2 linked regions of the Sulfuricurvum kujiense DSM 16994 genome follow. The protein of the gene in region 1 binds, or shares a complex with, the protein of each later gene. Links are inferred from orthologs where the notes say so. Each region holds a gene or a part of one and is shown on either strand. Other genes may lie near its edges.

The links.
Region 2: the proteins of rpsG (region 1) and tig are in contact, whole or in part, in a crystal structure (PDB 3GTY), measured with the Thermotoga maritima proteins. The link is inferred for Sulfuricurvum kujiense DSM 16994 from one-to-one orthologs. Residues at the interface, in WP_004081843.1 of Thermotoga maritima: Lys34, Lys52, Lys55, Glu59, Arg62, Gln63, Glu66, Asn67, Lys69, Val71, Arg95, Ala109, Lys110, Lys111, Gly112, Arg113, Pro114, Glu117, Glu121, Ile124, Ala125, Tyr127, Asn128, Asn129, Thr130, Gly131, Lys135, Asp139, Arg142, Met143; in WP_004081061.1 of Thermotoga maritima: Glu122, Val124, Val129, Leu130, Tyr133, Glu188, Gly259, Ile262, Tyr263, Glu266, Ser270, Glu273, Gln274, Glu277, Arg308, Gln311, Ile312, Ser315, Tyr316, Glu325, Arg329, Arg336, Leu363, Phe366, Trp367, Arg373, Leu377, Arg381, Leu384, Glu387.

What each region holds. Positions count from the first base shown.
Region 1 is NC_014762.1:2,288,161-2,293,239, forward strand. Bases 2,261-5,079 are described here. They hold rpsG (30S ribosomal protein S7), read right to left. Parts: upstream 3,995-5,079; coding sequence 3,527-3,994; downstream 2,261-3,526. Other genes in these bases: fusA (elongation factor G), read right to left, coding at 2,261-3,451; rpsL (30S ribosomal protein S12), read right to left, coding at 4,068-4,448; rpoC (DNA-directed RNA polymerase subunit beta'), read right to left, coding at 4,622-5,079. In the rest of the region: SULKU_RS14585 (PhnD/SsuA/transferrin family substrate-binding protein), read right to left, coding at 1-1,229; more of fusA, read right to left, coding at 1,367-2,260.
Region 2 is NC_014762.1:2,547,870-2,551,881, reverse strand. Bases 1,131-4,012 are described here. They hold tig (trigger factor), read right to left. Parts: upstream 3,282-4,012; coding sequence 1,980-3,281; downstream 1,131-1,979. Other genes in these bases: fliI (flagellar protein export ATPase FliI), read left to right, coding at 4,003-4,012; folE (GTP cyclohydrolase I FolE), read left to right, coding at 3,421-3,999; clpP (ATP-dependent Clp endopeptidase proteolytic subunit ClpP), read right to left, coding at 1,384-1,980; SULKU_RS12755 (diguanylate cyclase), read right to left, coding at 1,131-1,373. Also shown: def (peptide deformylase), read right to left, coding at 1-310; more of SULKU_RS12755, read right to left, coding at 318-1,130. UniProt on the Bacillus subtilis protein: Involved in protein export. Acts as a chaperone by maintaining the newly synthesized protein in an open conformation. Functions as a peptidyl-prolyl cis-trans isomerase.

The DNA.
Region 1 (5,079 bases):
CATAGTGCCGCTTTGTCAATCAGCTCATCCACCGAGCGTGTCGTAATCAGCATCTGATTGACATCCGCTACCGTTCGCAAAATGCTTCGTAAATATTTTTCGTTGAGATACGCTTCTTCGAGTTTTATGCTTTTATCATACAAATGCTGCGTTTTTTCGCGGATTTTATCTTCCAAAGAGCTATTGAGTGTTTCCAGTTCCTGTTGCGTATCATTTAATTTTGAATTGATTCTCGCTATGTACAGCGTAACCGTAAAAGAGAGCAATAGAAAGATTCCCGCAATGATGATATACGTACCGTATTCTTCGAAAATATACAAAAACACATCTTCTCTAAGATGTTTATACGGCCCCATTCCAAGTTCTTTAAGGCATTCATGGATACTTTGATAATCGAGCGGTATCGTCCATCCCAATGACTTTGACGCCCGTGCGGCTTCGGACTCTTCCCCCATTGAGATTAAGGCGACGGCTACCCTTTCTGCCAGAGCGCTTGAGGTATGCTTCGTCGTTGCTATCGGCCATTCGGGATAGAGCCGTGTACTTACTTGATAATAAAAATCGGGATAGTTCTTTTGATTTAAAACAGTAAAATCATTTATATTGATTTTCCCTTCACTTGCCATCCTCTCTAACGTATCGGTACGCACCGTACCGGCTTCGGCTTTCCCGTCGCGGACAGCGTAGACAACCGCTTCATGGGTACCGTAAAAGGTTGTTTTTAAGTCCTTTTGATTGATATTTTTCTCTTTAAGCTCTCTCAGCGCCATTATCCAGCCGCCGAATGATTCCTCATTGACCGCCGCAAATTTTTTATTTTTTATATCTTCGACCTGATCAATCGTCCTATTCACCGTACGCTTAAAAATGACGCCGCCGAACTCCATTTGGACTTTGCCGTTAAAGCCTCTATTTTTAAGTGTTGCGACTCTCGAAATTCCGTAACGGCTCTCCAAATCGACGTAATAAGCTGAATTGGTGATGACAAAATCGATCTTTTTATCTCGTAAATAGGGGGGGAATTCTTCAAAACGAAGCGGGACGATTTGAAAATCGTATTCCGGAATTTTTTCATTCAGATATTCAGCGGTCAGATCCCACATGCTGTGGGTAGATGCATAGTTTTTATGAGCCAGTACTCCGATACGCACACTCTCTTTCGCACTTATCGTACTGGTAAAAAACGACAAATAGATCAAAAGCGATAAAAAATATGTGAGTGTTTTCATCCGTTCATTATAGCTTATATTTACTTTCCGGACTACAACACATTTGATCAGAATCGATCGAATTTGAAAAAAGAATTTACGGGATAAAAATAAAATAGGAGGGAAATGCCCCGAAGGGGCAAGAGAGAAGAGCTATCTTAGCTGTTACGCTTTTTGATAATCTCGTCGGCAACGTTACGTGGAACTTCTTCGTAGTGATCGAATTCCATAGAGTAACTTGCACGTCCTTGTGTCGCTGAACGAAGGTCAGTTGAGTAACCGAACATTTCAGACAACGGTACGAACGCGTCAACAATTTTGTTACCAGAACGGTCACCCATGTTGTTAACTTGTCCGCGGCGGCGGTTAAGGTCACCGATTACGTCACCCATAAAGTTTTCAGGAACTTCAACTTCAACTTTCATCATAGGCTCAAGGATAGCCGGGTTCGCTTTACGCGCAGCCTCTTTGAATCCCATAGATGCAGCAAGTTTAAACGCCATCTCATTCGAGTCAACCTCATGGTAAGACCCGTCATACAATGCAACTTCAACGTCCTCGATCGGATAACCGGCAAGAACACCTTTTTGCATAGCTTCTTTACACCCTTTTTCAACTGCAGGGATATACTCTTTCGGAATAACCCCACCTTTGATTTCGTTGTGGAAAATGAAACCTGTTCCAGGTACGCCCGGCTTAACGCGGATATAAACGTGACCGAATTGTCCGCGTCCACCCGATTGTTTCGCATATTTGTACTCTTGGCTGACTTCGTTACGGATAGATTCACGGTATGCAACCTGAGGTGCACCGACTTCCGCTTCAACTTTGAACTCACGGAACATACGGTCAACAAGGATCTCTAGGTGAAGCTCACCCATACCGCTGATGATTGTTTGTCCTGTCTCTTCGTCAGTGTGAACACGGAACGATGGATCTTCCGCAGCGAGTTTTGCAAGAGCGATACCCATTTTTTCTTGGTCCGCTTTTGTTTTAGGCTCAACCGCAACCGAGATAACCGGTTCAGGGAAGTGCATACGCTCTAGAACGATGCGATCGCTCTCATCACACAAAGTATCTCCGGTAGTTGTGTCTTTGAGACCTACAACCGCACCGATTTCACCTGCGTAAAGCGCTTTGATCTCTTCACGTTTGTTCGCATGCATTTTAACGATACGTCCGATACGCTCTTTTTTACCTTTGATGGTATTGATCGCATATGAACCGGATTCAAGAACACCGCGGTACATACGTACGAATGTCAATTGTCCTACGAACGGGTCGGTCATAATTTTGAACGCAAGGCCGGCGAACGGAGCATCATCACGTGATTCAACTTCTACTTCTACCTCTTCGTCGTCCTCTTTAGTACCTTTGATCGCCGCAACTTCCAATGGAGACGGAAGGTAATCAACAACCGCGTCAAGAAGAGTTTGTACCCCTTTGTTTTTGAACGCAGTTCCGCATGTCATAGGGATGATTTCCATTTTAAGACATCCGGCTTTGATCCCGCGCATAATCTCTTCGTTTGAAAGTTCACCCTCTTCGAAGAATTTCTCCATCAAAGTATCGTCACCTTCAGCTGCCGCTTCCATCATGCGTGCACGATAGTCGTTTGCTTTTTCAACCAAATCAGCAGGGATCTCTTCTTCACGGTAGTTTGAACCCATTGCAGCGTCGTCATCCCAAAGGATCGCTTTCATTTTAACGAGATCGATGATCCCTTTAAATTGATCTTCCGCACCGATTGGAAGTTGGATAGGTACCGGGTTTGCTTTTAAGCGGTTACGGATTTGATCTTCTACGTTGTAGAAATCGGCACCGATACGGTCCATTTTGTTGACGAAAACCATACGAGGTACACCGTAACGGTTTGCTTGACGCCATACTGTTTCAGATTGTGGCTGAACCCCACCAACTGCACAGAATACCGCTACTGCACCGTCAAGTACACGCATAGAACGCTCAACTTCAATGGTGAAGTCAACGTGGCCCGGAGTGTCGATGATGTTGATTTGTTTGCCCAACCATTCACAAGTTGTCGCAGCAGAAGTAATGGTAATACCACGCTCTTGCTCTTGCTCCATCCAGTCCATAGTTGCAGCACCTTCGTGAACCTCACCGATTTTGTGTGATACACCGGTGTAGAACAAGATACGCTCAGTTGTTGTCGTTTTACCCGCGTCGATGTGAGCGGCGATACCGATGTTTCTTACGTCTTCTAGTTTATGGGATCTTGCCATGATAATAGCCCTTAAAGAGTTTTTGAATGTGGGGAAAGATAGCCTAAAAAGGCTATCAAATGATTACGAAAAATCTTACCAGCGATAGTGAGCAAACGCTTTGTTCGCTTCTGCCATTTTGTAAGTATCTTCTTTCTTTTTGAACGCTGTACCTTTGTCGTTTGCAGCATCTGATAATTCATTTGCCAAACGCTCTGCCATAGTGCGCTCGTTACGTTTGCGTGCCGCATCGGTTAACCAGCGGATAGCAAGAGAAAGTTGGCGTACAGGACGAACTTCTACTGGAACTTGGTAGGTCGCTCCACCCACACGGCGGCTTTTTACTTCGATAACTGGTTTGATGTTCTCAATCGCAGCGTTGAATACTTCGATACCTGTTTTTTCACCACGTGAACCCATGATATCCAATGCACCGTACATGATTTTCTCAGCGGTACTTTTTTTACCGTCCCACATGATTTTATTGATGAATTTCGTCAATACTTTTGAACCATGAACCGGGTCAGGCATAATTTCGCGAACGGGCGCTTTTCTTCTTCTCATAATGTTTCCTTCAATGTTGTTTCATTTACTCAAAATACGGTCATCAGAAACCGAATCTTGTCAGACTAGTTGATTATTTTTTAGCCTTAGCTTTTTTCGTTCCGTATTTAGAACGAGATACTTTACGGTCTTTAACACCCGCTGTATCGAGAGCACCACGTACGATATGGTATTTAACCCCTGGTAAGTCTTTTACACGGCCGCCGCGAACAAGAACGATAGAGTGCTCTTGCAAGTTGTGACCCTCACCACCGATATAACTAATAACTTCAAACCCTGAAGTCAAACGAACTTTAGCAACTTTACGAAGCGCCGAGTTCGGTTTTTTAGGGGTTGTAGTATATACACGAGTACATACACCACGACGTTGTGGGCATGACACCAAAGCGGGTGATTTTGATTTTTTCACTACCGCTTGTCGCTCTTTACGAATAAGTTGGTTGATTGTTGGCACACAATCTCCTTTGTTGAATTGTTCCAGTAGAATATATAATCCGCTCATGACGAGGGGACTAATAAACGCGCAATGGTATCCATTTTTTGATTAAATATAGCTTATTTTAAGGAATTTGTAAGAGAGGTGGAAAAGAGGGTTTCCCGCCGAAGCAGGAAAGAAAAAAGGAGTTTTTAGTCTCCGAAAACCATTTTGCGGTCTTTATAGATACCGGTACCGACCGGAATCGTGCGACCGATAATGACGTTCTCTTTAAGATCGGTCAAGTCATCGATTTTCGCTGAAACTGCCGCTTCCGTCAAGACTTTTGTGGTGTCTTGGAACGATGCCGCTGAAATGATCGAGTCAGCACTAACCGCAGCACGGGTAATACCGACAAGGTACGGTTCAGCGATCGCAGGCTCTCCGCCAAGGCGAAGAATTTTTTCATTCTCCACTTTGAACTGAGCTTTAGAAACAACATCGCCCTCGATAAATTTCGTATCGCCTGAGCGAAGAATTTTGATTTGACGCAACATCTGAGTAAAGATAACTTCGATGTGTTTGTCGGCGATATTAACCCCTTGACGGCGGTAAACTTGCTGTACTTCGCTGACGAGATAGTTGTACAACGCTTTAACACCCAAGATTC
Region 2 (4,012 bases), 260 kb from region 1 along the record:
CTTCATAAAAACCGGGGACGCTGAGACATCCTTCCTGATACAGGACGTTGCCCTTCGGATTGTGAATGACGGGGTTGATGATCTCCAAAAGATTCTCTTTGTGTTGGTTCCCTTCTTCATCGGGTATGCAGAGGATCAATACTCGAATAGGATTGGCGACTTGGATGGCCGCTAGCCCTATGCCGTTTGAAGCTATCATCGTCTCATACATATCGTCTAAAAAGCGATGAAGTAGTTCATCGAAGTTTACAACGGTTTGAGAACGTGCCTTGAGCTGTTTGTTCGGATAAGTGATAATGGGTAGAAGCATAAGGACCTTATTCGGTATCGTTACAGACCATATACCGAAGTTTTGAGTTATTATCAGCCGCATCCATAGCTGTAAGGGTGCAATCAAGAGTTTGATCTACCCCTTTTGTAGAGGTTAATTCGGCAATACCGATTGCAATGCGAAGCTGAATTTCCTGCTCTGCTAGGAAAAAATTGCTTGAGGAAACGAGATCAAAGAGACGTTCAGAAGCCCGTTTTGCACTTTCAATATCGGTATGTTTAAGAACCATAGCGAAAATACCTTCGCCGTAGTGAGCGACGATATCGCTGCGGCGGGATGTTTTTAGAAGAAGTCTCGCAACCGTACGGGTCATAAGTTGCTGCGCTTTTTCACTCTGAATGGTCTCTCCTGTCGATTTAGAAAGGCGCACGGTAATCAGAGAGCTTTTATGTTTGAACTCATCGATAAGATGGCGTTCCTGCTCCAGTTTGGTAATGAGGAATCGTTTGTTGTACACGCCGTATTGGTTATCGAAAATGGTTTCATTTTCGACTTGTTTGACGATGCTGGCTGTTTCATCGTAAATGGTTTTCATATGAGTGACTTGTTTTTTCAGGATCGAACTGAGTTTTCCTACATCACTCCCCAGAGATGAAATTAAATCATTTGCGCCGTTTAAAGAGGGGACGTTTTTCATCTCCTCTTTTTTATTTTCTAAAATTTTCTCCATTAAAGAGATATTTTTATACAGAGTCGCACTGAGTTGCAGGATGCTTTTAACGGATGAGAACCCTTGTTTCAATGTTTTTTCAAGCTCGATACTTTTTTCTTCGTGATTGTCTTCTTCAAGCTCCAGAATTGAACCGATTTGGCGGCGTAGACTCTCGCTTTTGTCTTCCAATATACGATCGAAATAGAGTCCGAAATTATTCGGGGTAGGGGGGAGGTTGTCAGATATGAGGGCATTAAGCACCTCTTTGGCAAAGATTTCAAGATCACTGGTAGGATTGTTCAGCGATCCGGCACTGATATAAGCATTCTCATCGCTGCCCTTTTGGGTAGCCTGCCGTTGGGAACGTTTGAGATCGCTGAGTGCTGCCATGGTCTACCTCTTACTTCTCTTCTTTTTCTTTTTGAACCAATACTTCGTCAATGATACCATAAGTTACCGCTTCTGCGGCTGACATAAAGTTATCTCTGTCTGTATCTTTTTCGAGTTTTTTGACGCTCTGGCCGCAATTTTTAGCCAAAATTTCATTCAATTCGGCTTTCATGCGTAAAATCTCTTTGGCTTGGATCTCGATATCGGTTGCCTGACCCTGCGCTCCGCCGAGAGGTTGATGGATCATAATGCGTGCATGCGGGAGGGCATAACGTTTGCCCTTAGTCCCCGAACTGAGCAAAAATGCCCCCATCGATGCCGCTTGGCCGATACAGATAGTACATACATCGGGACGGATGTAGTTCATGGTATCAAAAATCGCCATCCCCGAAGTGATGACACCGCCGGGAGAGTTGATGTAAAAATAGATATCTTTCGCAGGATCTTCCGCTTCCAAAAAAAGAAGCTGGGCTACGATAGATGAGGCTACCGGGTCATTAACTTCGCCGCTGAGCATAATGATACGGTCTTTGAGAAGACGTGAATAGATATCATATGAGCGCTCACCGCGCCCCGTTTTTTCAATGACGTAAGGGATATAGCTCATTATGCCTCTTTAATTTTATCGTTAAGCAATTTGCTCAACACGCGATCTTCGATCATCGCCATTTGAATCGCCGGAAGGTATCCTGATTCTTGGTAGTGTTTGTAAACGGCTGCAGGATCTTGACCCATTTGCATCGCTTCGAAGTAAATGGTTTGCATCAACTCTTGCTCATTAACGACAACGTTTTCCGCTTTTGCCAATGCATCGACGATAAACGTTGCTTTTACCGCGCGGCATGCGTCGTCACGGAATGTTTCGCGCATCGCTTTTACTTTTTCGGCATCGTTACGGAGCTCTTCAAGTTCCGCTTCGCTCATTTCGCGAGCTTTTTTGTTCAACGCCATATCCATCTCTTGTTCCACGATGAATTCAGGAAGATCGATGGCAAATGCACTTACGAATGTTTCCATCAAGGCCGGTTTGAGCTCGTCGTTATATTTAACGCTCATTGCTTCGGATTCTAGTTGTTCTTTTACTTTCTCTTTGAGCATTGCAACATTCGCATCGTCGTATCCAGGAAGCATTTTTTTCGCCAATTCGTCATTGATAACAACCGCTTCTTTCATTTGGATAGCGTTTACTTTAACTTTGAATTGTGCCGGTTTTCCCGCAAGTTTGGCTCCGCCGTAGTTTTCAGGGAAAGTAACGTCGATCGTTTTTTCGTCCCCTTTTTTCATTCCGATCACTTGATCTTCAAATCCCGGGATGAACTGGCCGCTTCCGAGGCGAAGAGAGAACCCTTCCGCTTTTCCCCCTTCGAACGCTTCGCCGTCCACAAACCCTTCGAAGTCGATCAACGCGGTATCTCCGCTTACCAGTGCACGATCTTCGTCAACATTGACTAACGGTGCCTGAGCCGATGCAAGCTCTTCGATACGTGCCGTAACTGCAGCATCGTCGATTGCCGGTTTGCTTACTTCAGGAACCATTGCCGCATAATCACCGAGTGTGATAGCCGGACGTGTCGCGATAACGACTTCTACGTTGATTCCGTTATCGTCTTTTTCAAACTTAGTGATATTCGGCTCACCAATCAATGAATCGGCTGCGATTGCCATCTCTTTAAGACCTGCGGTTAAAAGATCGCGTAATGCTTGTGCTTCGGCATCCTGAACCAGACGCTCACCGTATTGTTTTTTCACGGCACTGATCGGTGTTTTTCCTTTACGGAAACCGGCTACTTTAGCTTCTCTCGCGATTTGTTTCGCGATGCTTTCGATGTTGGCATCGATGGTTCCGCGTGTAATGGCCGCATTGATTTTAGCGTTAGCTGAGTCGATTTTATTGGTTGTAATTTGCATTGAATCCCTTTTGTTGACGTCTCTTATTTAGACTAAATGGTGGCAATATTATCCAAAAAGGATTAATAATACGCTGAATTAAAATAAAAGCAAAGAGATGATAAAGTAATAGTATTATTTAAAATGAGCGGGTACGGGATTGGATAACAACGAATTATTTATAAAAGCGGTTAAAACGATGATTGCCCATGTCGGTGAAGATGTCGAACGGGAGGGGCTTTTGAAAACTCCTGAGAGGGTTTTAAAAGCGTATGAATTCATGTTCGGCGGCTACAAAGAAGACCCGCAGTCGATTTTGAATTCGGCAATGTTCGAGTCGTCAAATGATGAGATGGTTCTGATCAAAGATATCGAGTTTTATTCGACGTGCGAACATCATTTGCTCCCGATTATCGGTCGTGCCCATGTCGCTTATATTCCCGATGGCAAAGTGGTGGGGCTTTCCAAAATCCCCCGTGTTGTGGATGTTTTTGCCCGTCGAATGCAGATTCAAGAACAGCTCACCGAACAGATCGCCGATGCGCTGATGCATGCGATCGCCCCTAAAGGGGTAGCGGTAGTCGTTCAGGCCCGCCATATGTGCATGGAGATGCGCGGAGTGGAGAAAATCAGTTCGACAACGACGTCGAGTGCCCTTCGCGGGTTGTTTAAACGTGATGAGAAAACACGGATGGAATTTTTCAGCCTCATCAACTCTTCCAGCGGGAACCGATACTAAACGATGCCGCTTA